3 regions of the Desulfosporosinus sp. SYSU MS00001 genome follow, and region 2 is predicted to be linked to each of the others. Evidence: riboswitches for the same ligand, from Rfam matches in the RefSeq annotation. Region 2 holds a riboswitch; each other region holds the start of a gene.
The links. Region 2 has a riboswitch for FMN ahead of ACPUYX_RS16805 (FGGY-family carbohydrate kinase). Riboswitches for the same ligand answer to the same signal wherever they lie in the genome.

Region 1 (3,280 bases), on a different contig from region 2:
AATGTTCACGGACAAGTTATGGCTTAAATCTTAGCATCTAAAAACTCATATGAAAAGTAAAGGTTGTTGGTTTAAAGACCATATTCTTCCTAATACTTAGCTTTTCAGCGGGAATGTTGTTATAAAAAGTAAAAAATTTAATGGTCAATGAAAACGGAAGAATGACAGAGGAAGTAAAAGAGATAATTTGAAAAGTTACTTAAAATATTAAAGATAATTCAAAATATCTTCATAATATTGGCAAACATATGTAACTGAAATTTAAACATCAGATTTAGTAGTTGGATTTCTTCAAAGTAATAGATCTGTATGACAAAAACTGAGGTAAGTGTTAACCACTTACCTCAGTAATCATTTATTTTATCCAATTTTTTAAGCCCCCCACTTCTATAAGTAGGGGTGGGTCCTTCGTTAACTTCAGGTGGGGTAGAGTCCTCCTTCGCCTCTAAGTATTCCTATTGGGAAAGGCGGCTCGGCAAAAATGTTCACTGGACATTTTTGTATCTGAAGCCCCGATGTTCAGCTTTAGCTGAACGAGTTCACTTTGAAAAACTCTAGTAATTATAGAAATGACTCTGTAATTGTCAAGGCTTAGTTCCTATATTATCCCAACTCTTATTTGCTTGCTAGATCTGCTTGCTGAGCAGATGATTCAAGGTTTAGCCCTATTGCTTCCGGTTCGTGGTTCATCCGAGATAACTGAAGTACGGCTATCCAGACTATTGCAAAACCAACCCATTGCCCCAGATCAATAGTCTGATGTAAAATCAGCCAGTTAAGAAGCAAGCCGGTTGCAGGAAAGGCAAGTTCTGCGATGGTAGCATGAGAAGCCTTCACGCCGTCTAACCCCCGGTAGTAAAGGAGCAAACTTACAAGGCTTGGTACGAGCGTTTGAAACAAGAGGTTTGCCCAAACAGGTGCCAGACTAAGGGCTTTGCCAATGATAAGCCAGTTTGGATGTTGTACTAAGATAATGACTGTCAACAAAGGCAGAGCAACAGCGAATCGAAGTGCCGTTAACGTGGTAAACGACAATTTGCCAACGAGATGTTTGCCCATCACCGTAGATCCTCCCCAAAGTGCAGCGGCGCCGATGGCAAATAAGGACCCGATAAGCTGTGAGGTGTTTGCGGCGGTAGTTGGAATGTGCAGACCAAAGGTGAGTAAGTAGGCACCAATGAGTGCAGCGATAAATAATTTCCAATAGTTTTTCCGCAGTTGTTCCTTAAGGACCCAGGCGGCAAGGAGGACGGCAAAAATCGGCTGTAGTTTTTGCAGGATGAGAACAACATTTGGATTGCCATAAGTAAATCCGGCAGTAAACAGGATCGAAGCTACGGCGGATCCGCCCCAGCCGATGAATATGACGGCTAACCAGTCAGCGAGCTTTAATTGCCGCAGCTCCTGACGTTTCCAGATAAGCACTGGAGCAGCAAAGAGAAACAATAATATATGTTCCATCCAGACAATTTGAGAGGATGTCACATAGTGGAGCAATGTAACAATAAAGACACCGTCAAGTCCCCACATGGCCGCTCCAAGGGCGATCCACCAAATTGCCCAAGGAGATGATTGCTTTTTTTGCATTAAATCCAAACCCTCCATATCTTATAACATGTATTTGAATTGAACCTTCACATGTCACAAAAAGAAAATTGTGCATGAAAAATACCCCGAGAAACAATTCCTTTCACGAGGCATATACGAGGGACCAGGATAGCAGCTTGGCTAAACCTAGTCTTTACCTTCTCTCGTCCGGACTTTACCGTCGGCCTTGGAATTTCACCAAGTCAGTCGATGCATCGTTAAGGCTGCATCGAGTCGCGGGCTGAATTGCACAGGCAATCGTCACCGCCGGTAGGGAATCTCACCCTGCCCCGAAGGATCAAATTCAGTTAATGAAAGTATAACAGAATTTATTGTTTAAGGGTAGCCTTATATTATAAAACTATTTCTCATCTCGAACTTCGCAGGTTGAAATTCCTAGAATATTACTTACCGGACAATATCTCAGTAATCCCGTTGCTATCCCCAGGAGTCCGATAAGCCCCCACCAGCTTTTGAAGGCCAGACCTAAAAGCACAATAATTGTTCCTATGATAATTCTAACAATTTGCTCGGTTTTTCCAACATTACATATCATACAATCACCCCCTTATTATTTTTTCCCATATCTTGAAGGGTTAATGCAATTTAAGAAAGAGACTATATGAGAAGGGAGACAATGATATGGCTTAGAATAAGACTATTAAAATAGAACTAGAACATTAAAAAGAGGGAAATTCTAAAAGGCAGCGAATTAAATTTGGAGAACTTAAAGGAGGGTCTTTTTTGGCGAAAAAGCAAAGTTTAATTAAAGTAATAATGGAAATTGCAGAAATTCTGATCTTTGCCTTTATATTATCGTGGGGTTTACGAAGTAATGTGGTGGAAGCGGCAACGATACCGTCGCCGTCAATGATGCCTACTATTCATGAACAGGATAGAGTCATTGTAGACAAGTTGTTCTATAAATTTACAGGAATACAAAGGGATGATATCATTGTTTTTAACCCTCCAAAGAATTTGGATTCCAGTGGGGACTATTGGATCAAGAGAGTTATTGGATTACCTGGAGACAAAGTTCAAATTACGAACGGGAAGGTCTATATTAATGATCAACCTCTGACAGAACCCTTTGAAATGGAAGCTCCTAATTATAATTACGGTCCTGTGGTTGTTCCCAAAGATGCTTATTTTTTACTTGGCGATAATCGCAATCATAGTCTCGACAGCCATTATTGGGGAGCTTTGCCTGCCAAGGAGGTCGAAGGAAAAGCAGTTTTAAGATATTGGCCCTTGCAGCGGTTTGGAACCTTAGCTAAGTAATTAGAAAGATTCATGATAAGGGAGAGTCTCCTGGAAAGGACTCTCTTCTTTATTTCATGAATTTCAGTTAGAAAGATGGGGGACCATTTGACCAAAACATCTCTACAATCATTTGGCCGTTAATTGATTACACTTCCCGCATTTTAGTTCTCGGTTCAATGCCTAGTGTTCAGTCCCTAAGAGAATAACGATATTATGCCAATCCTCAGAATCAGTTCTGGCGGATTATATATACGATTTTATCTATGCCTGTAGAGTCTGATTATACCCGGAGAATCAAGTTTTTTGTTGTTCCGTTCCGTTGACTTAACCTTAGCATACACCTACTTGAATTTTTAAAGCAGGAGGATAATTCTATCATGACTTACAAAGCTGTTATTTTTGATCTTGATGGGACGTTGGTTAACTCCCT
Region 2 (3,280 bases):
CCGTTTGTCACCAAGTTAGATAACTTTAGAAGCCAGAAACTATAAAGTCAGGAGATTACTGCATAATCTCCTGACTTTTATTTTCCCTGAGTGCCGAAGCCCCGAGGCCACAGACGGCAGGCATTTTAATTAGGGAAGCAAATTACCTCTCTTTAACTATAAAGAGAGGTAATATCGAGTGTTCTAATTATTTTCCGCTATGAAGGATTGTCTTGGACTCTCTTATCAACTATTAGATAACTTTCTTAAGATATCTCTTTGTTGTCTATACTGGTTTCGATAGATTGTTGAATTGCTGCTATTAGGGCTATAATAATTAGATATTTTAGTGTTCTTTTCAAGTGTCGCTGGCAAATCGTCGATCGCTCCTGTCGCATAGGCTGCAATTAGACAATTTGTCAGTACTGCACCACCAGAAATTTCTAACGTAATAGCTTCACTTTGCATGACATCAGCCTTAATCTGATTCCACAGATTATCTCTGCTCCCGCCCTCAGTAATAGTAATTCTGTTAATATCAATTCCGGCATTTCTGTAAGTATCTGTGATTTCCATATAATCGTAGGCAATTGCCTCTAAGACTGCTCGCCATAAAACAAATTGATTCGTATCTAAACTCATGTTTAAGAAACAACCTTTAATATTAGCCCATTCACCGTACCCACCAGTTAAGTATGGTAAAAACATGACCTCATTGCACCCAGGCGGTACTTTTTCCGCTTTTTGGCTAAGCCATTGATAATATTTATCATCATCAGCCTTTTGACAAATATTATCCTTAAACCAACGCAGAGCTAAACCTCCGGTTCTAACAAATCCCCAATAAAAATAGGTATCTTTCAATGTTCCACTATTAAAAATTAAACCGCTCCCCTTTTTACTTAATTCAGGGATTATTCCAGAAGTAGAAACACAGAACATAGCACATGTTCCTGCCACATCAACAGCCTTATTCGTTTCAATAATTCCGCTTCCTAACATGGACTGCATTGTATCTCCGGCACCGGCACAAATCGGGATACCCGCTGGACATCCGGTTTCTTGTGCTGCTTCGTCCGATAAGGTACCAATAATATCCCAAGGTTTAACAATCTTCGGCAGATATGTTTTATCAATCTTTAAGATAGCTAGTTGTTCATCGGACCATTGTTTTTCATAAATGCGGTAACCAAGACCCCAGCCCGACATTGTTCCCCAATCAATAAAAGCGTCTCGACCGTCTAAACCGGCCAAGTTCATAAGAATGTAAGGAGCATTGTGGACAAATTTTTGACCTCGTTCTTGAAACGCTTTATTATTGGCTAACAACCACCTGGCATGCAAAGCGGGAAACATGCAAGATGGTTCAGCATTGCCTGTCTCATGACCCCAAATATCCAGATCCAATTGATTTAAAGTTTCCACATCGTTTTGGGTCCTGGAATCCAAATAATTAATGTAAGGAGTAATCGCCTTTCCTCTCTCGTCAATCCCAACAATTCCACAAATAATTCCGTCACCCATAATGGCTCTGATTAAACTGGGGTCAATACCCTTGGTATGCAATTGCTCAATACACTGTTTAATTCCCAATTTTGTCAAAGATAAATATTCATCAGCATCCATATCCACCCATCCTGGATGGGGGTAGTTCATCGTTGTCTGATTGGATGTATTAGCAACACAGTGCATCGTTTTATTATAAACAGCCACTTTTACGCTTTGAGATCCCGCATCAAAACTAAGATAGTAGCTTTCCAAAGTATCCATCTCCTTTAATAATTATGACCCCTAGTGAACTCGTTCAGCTAAAGCTGAACATCGGGGCTTCAGATACAATAATGTCCAGTGGACATTATTGCCGAACAAGAAGTGGGGGGCTTAGAAATTGGAAAAAAAATTCTCTTAAGCAAGCTTAAGAGAATTTGACAGTACAAACTTAATACATAATATCACTACTATGTATGTGAACATCACCTTCTCTCATCCAGACTATACTGTCGGCTTCGGAATTCAACCGAATCTGCTTTACGGCTCGCGGGCTATACCGCCGATAGGGAATTTCACCCAACCCTGAAGGATAATTATTAACTTAATTATAAAGTAACACCATTGATTCTCTTTGTCAATTTAAACCAATTCCCTAGATATCAGATCTTTCAAGTGCTCAGTACCTAAAGAAAGCAGTTGAAAACCAAAATTCATTAACTGAACGTCATCATGCCTTATCTCTTCAAATCGTTCCACGGTTACATCCATTTTTTCAGCCAAGGAAGTATTATGCATTAAATAGCTTCTAAAGTTGTCCAAATCGTAACAAGCTAAGAAGAATAGCTTTATCAGCTTATCATCAATTTCCTGATCACCGGTAAGTTTTAAGTAACCGGGGATTTCACTAAACCCTTGTTCCATTTCTTCGTAAATTTCTAGCCCCTGGTCAGAAATCCACTCTTTAATAGTTTGGCTTTTTTTCTCATTTAACCCATGACAACGGGAAGATTCAAAAATAAAGGAGTATTTCCCCCCGCCCAACATGTCCACCGGGGCAATGCGGCAAGACCAGGGTCGTTCTTTATAAACCCGACACCCTTTTGAGGTAATAAAGGGACATGTTAAATTATCCTCCTCGGACATCTTAATCTGAACTATAGAAAAGCCAGTTGGCAATTGCACGTTTAGAGTGTATTTATCCAGAAATTCTCCTGAAGACATGCCAAGCAAATTTTTCATTCTGAGGACATCATAAGGTGTGAGATAAATATTAATATCCCGGCAGCACTTTTTAAAACAATCGAGACCGTCATGACAAAGAAAATTAAACTCACTGTCCTCATTCAAAACTAACTTCCGCTGATCCATAACTAACTATGTCTCCTTCCACTCCTTGTCGTTGTCTATAATCCGCAATCCTCTCTTAAGGCAGTATTCAGTTCTCATCAACATAATCAAAACTTACAAACCCGCCGCCTAATGCAGTTGTCTGAAACCATTGCCCTAAATCAATTTCTTTTATATGCCCTCCATCCAAAATTCTTAGGATCGCTCTGCTATCTTCTGCTGCGTATACCATCGCAATGATGGTGACCCAGTGCCAAGAATCCAATCGCTTTTCTTCTCCATTATCTAAATTTAGAAAGGCTACAGGTCTGTTATTGTGTAGCGCTTGCTCCAAAAACGTCAACAGTTGTTGAAATAAGGGACGAGATTTTCGGTATTTAGGTACATCTAAAATTTCAAGTTGTATATTTCGTTTCATTGCTTCCGCATATTTCAGGACGTCATCGCCGAAAAGCTTTGTTGT
Region 3 (3,280 bases), on a different contig from region 2:
TTGATGTATTACTGTTAGGCAAACTCCATTGACAGCAATACTGTCTCCCAATTGGGTTCCCTCAAGGACTTTCTTTCCCTGCAGCGTAAGCCTTCCGGAGTCTGGTAAGAGGCGAAGATCACGGACAATACCTAGTTCTTCAACAATTCCGGTAAACACATGTATCCTCCTTCAAAGCATCTGTTACTGGCTAATGTCATGTGGCTTAAAATAGCCTGTTACATGAATATCTCTAAAATTCATATCTACCTGGAGGTCATAGAGCTCAATGGCATCTTTCATCAATTGGATGTTCAAGCCGGAAAGGGGAGAGGGGCCATTTCCTCCTACTAATTTAGGTGCGATGAAACATTCTAATTTGTCAACACACTCATTTTCAATAAGAGAACCTGCCAAACGACCACCGCCTTCTAGTAAGATACTGATCCATCCTCGGCGAAAGAGATCTTTAAGCATTTGCTTAAGTGGAACATAACGTGACGTATCATATTGCCAGATTTCAACGTTCTTAAGCTTTTGCAATCGACTGAGCTTTTCAGTTGGTGCTGCCTTTGTTGTAGCAATAATACAAGGGCTTTCGGCGGAGGAGGTGAGAACCTGTGAGTCTTCAGCTAAACGGCATCTGCCGTCAACAACTAGCCGAATAGGATCTCGACCGCCGGGTAAGCGGCAGGTTAGTGCTGGGTTGTCGTGAAGGATTGTTTCACTGCCAACAAGGATAACATCGTATTGATCACGTAAGTGGTGGACGTATTGGCGAGAGATCTCGCTGCTCACCCAGCGGGAATCCCCGGTTTCAGTGGCAATTTTTCCGTCTAGAGTTAAGGCTGTCTTGTAAAGGACGAAAGGCATAGTTGTGGTTATTGCTTTGCAAAATGCTTCATTTAATGATGCAGCCTCATGCTGCAATACTCCCACGTCAACTTGAATCCCCGCTTCACGTAATCGTTGAATTCCGCGACCTGCAACGAGAGGATTGGGATCTTGCATAGCTACAACAACACGTTTGACGCCTGCCTTAATTAGAGCGTCAGAGCAGGGCGGGGTTCGGCCGAAATGTGAGCAAGGTTCTAAAGTAACATAAACTGTAGCATCCTTGGCTTGATCCTGAGCTTCTGACAAAGCATGGACTTCGGCATGAGGAGTTCCGGCTTTTTGGTGGTAGCCCCGCCCGACGATTTGATCATTTTTGACGAGAACACATCCGACCATTGGGTTCGGACTGGTTCTCCCTAAGGCCTGAGCTGCCAGTTTAATAGCTTCAGACATATAAGTTTCATCTGTTGATTTTTGAAAAGTTTCCCGTTGCATACAATTCCTTTCTGAAACTTTTTAAGATAGTTTCCCCCAAAAATCGTAAATACCATCAAGGATCATAGCCAATAATTAGGAAATAAAAAAACACTCGCTATCCTCGAGTGTTGAGCTAAAAGTCATAGTAAAAAAGCGTAAAAAAAGACGCATTTTTTAATCTATTCCTCTTCTCATCCAGACTATACTGTCGGCTCCGGAATTAAACCGGATCTGCCAAAAAGGCTCGCGGGCTGTACCGCCGATAGGGAATTTCACCCAACCCCAGAGGATAGTATATTATTAAATTTGATTATAGTGTACCCCAGGTCCAGCGATTTGGCAACCTATAATTTTCCGTGAAGGGTCAAAAATTCATCACGCAATAATCCCATAAGGACAGCATCATGATAATTTCCAAGTACGTAGCGTGCCTCTCGCTGGCGTCCTTCGATTTTAAAGCCAACTTTTTCGTAGGCTCTGATTGCTCGAAGGTTTTCGTCCCAGGTATCCAATGAAATCCTATGAAAGTTCCATTGAGTAAAGAGAAAACGGACAAAGGTTATAATAGCATCTGTTCCGTAGCCCCTGCCCCAATATGATTTGTCACCAATAACAATAAACAGGGTTGTCGAACGACCAGGAACATTGAGTTCTTTAAAACCAATGGTGCCAATCAATAAGTTCTTTTCATTCAAAATTGCGTATCGGTAAACGTCAGAAGGGCCGTCGAGAAACTTTTCAATGATTTGATCTTTTGAATAAAGAGTATTTAGCGGCCAAGCTCCACTTGACCAATAATTAATTTCCTCATCGCTTAACCATTGGTAGATAATATCGATGTCATCCTCTTCAATCGGGCGAATCTTGATTTTCTTTCCCTCTAACATATTAGGCTCCTTCTCAGTACTTTATCTTTGGATTATAGTACATCTAATTTATACACCAAGTTTGGTACATCTATTGTAGCACTCAATTGAAACAATGAAAAATATTTAACCAATTCGAATTTGGACAAATAAATCGCTTTTTAACAACTTATTTCCTTGATCCGCCTTAGAAGTTTTAGCACATATGATACTTGAAGTCCAGAGTAAAAGAATTGTCATAATTGCGATTCCAGCACGGATATGTTTCAAGAAAACTCATTTCCAAGTATAAATTGGATTTAGGTTACCAATGTACTTTTTATCACAAAATGTTATAATAAGTCAAAAGCAATTTTAGTCTATTTTCATGTAATTCACATAAAAATATCCTTCTTGATTTAATCGAAGGACCTCTTTTCACATTAAGCTTTGGAGAAGGTAAAAGGAGAGCAGTAGCTCTCCTTTTACAATGCGCAAATGTAAGGATCATGAAAATCGCCGAACCGAGAATACGACTCGAAAAAAATTGGCAGAGAGCGGGGATTAGTACAAGTTATTAATGTCACCAGATCTGAGATGGAGTTGTACGAAATGGATTCTGGGAAAATTCGTAGAAGTATCGCTTTAAGATTAAGAAACTCTATTATGTGTCATTGGGCGAGAAATTTATTGTTAAAGATCTGTTATTTCATAATAAAGGAAATTGGTGTTTACATAATTAACCATTAGGGATTAAAATAATTGCTAAAGAAAAGGATTTTTTTTCCTTAAAAATTGAAAGGGTCAAAATAGGGTCAAATGACCCAAAAATAAAGGATCTCCAAAACTGGAGATCCGCTAATACCAGATGGTCGGGGCGACGGGATTCGAACCCACGGCCTCTTGGTCCCGAACCAAGCGCGCTACCAAACTGCGCTACGCCCCGTAACTCGTTTATCAGAACGAATACTATAATAACAAACCCCTTTGCTCCTGTCAACATTATTTTTGTCCCTCTTTCAGAGATTATCGGCATGGAGACATTCCCAGAAACAGAATTATCGAATGAGCAATATTTCGAAAAGCTTAATCATATTAATAGTTTATCAACAACTTCCTAGCCATCTGTTGGAGCCTTTCTT

Region 1: another riboswitch for FMN. It lies ahead of ACPUYX_RS04625 (DMT family transporter); the one in region 2 lies ahead of ACPUYX_RS16805 (FGGY-family carbohydrate kinase).
Region 3: another riboswitch for FMN. It lies ahead of ribD (bifunctional diaminohydroxyphosphoribosylaminopyrimidine deaminase/5-amino-6-(5-phosphoribosylamino)uracil reductase RibD); the one in region 2 lies ahead of ACPUYX_RS16805 (FGGY-family carbohydrate kinase).

What each region holds. Positions count from the first base shown of each region.
Region 1 is NZ_JBNFTW010000002.1:262,815-266,094, forward strand. Features, by position in the region: gene ACPUYX_RS04625 (DMT family transporter) at 616-1,587, opposite strand; FMN riboswitch at 1,740-1,889, opposite strand; gene ACPUYX_RS04630 (YgaP family membrane protein) at 1,949-2,143, opposite strand; gene lepB (signal peptidase I) at 2,332-2,868, shown strand; gene ACPUYX_RS04640 (HAD family hydrolase) at 3,228-3,280, shown strand, end outside.
Region 2 is NZ_JBNFTW010000010.1:100,671-103,950, reverse strand. Features, by position in the region: gene ACPUYX_RS16805 (FGGY-family carbohydrate kinase) at 226-1,749, opposite strand; FMN riboswitch at 1,951-2,064, opposite strand; gene ACPUYX_RS16800 (YkgJ family cysteine cluster protein) at 2,110-2,838, opposite strand; gene ACPUYX_RS16795 (hypothetical protein) at 2,906-3,280, opposite strand, start outside.
Region 3 is NZ_JBNFTW010000006.1:52,792-56,071, reverse strand. Features, by position in the region: gene ACPUYX_RS12185 (riboflavin synthase) at 1-159, opposite strand, end outside; gene ribD (bifunctional diaminohydroxyphosphoribosylaminopyrimidine deaminase/5-amino-6-(5-phosphoribosylamino)uracil reductase RibD) at 184-1,311, opposite strand; FMN riboswitch at 1,473-1,587, opposite strand; gene ACPUYX_RS12175 (GNAT family N-acetyltransferase) at 1,638-2,180, opposite strand; tRNA gene ACPUYX_RS12170 (tRNA-Pro) at 3,008-3,084, opposite strand.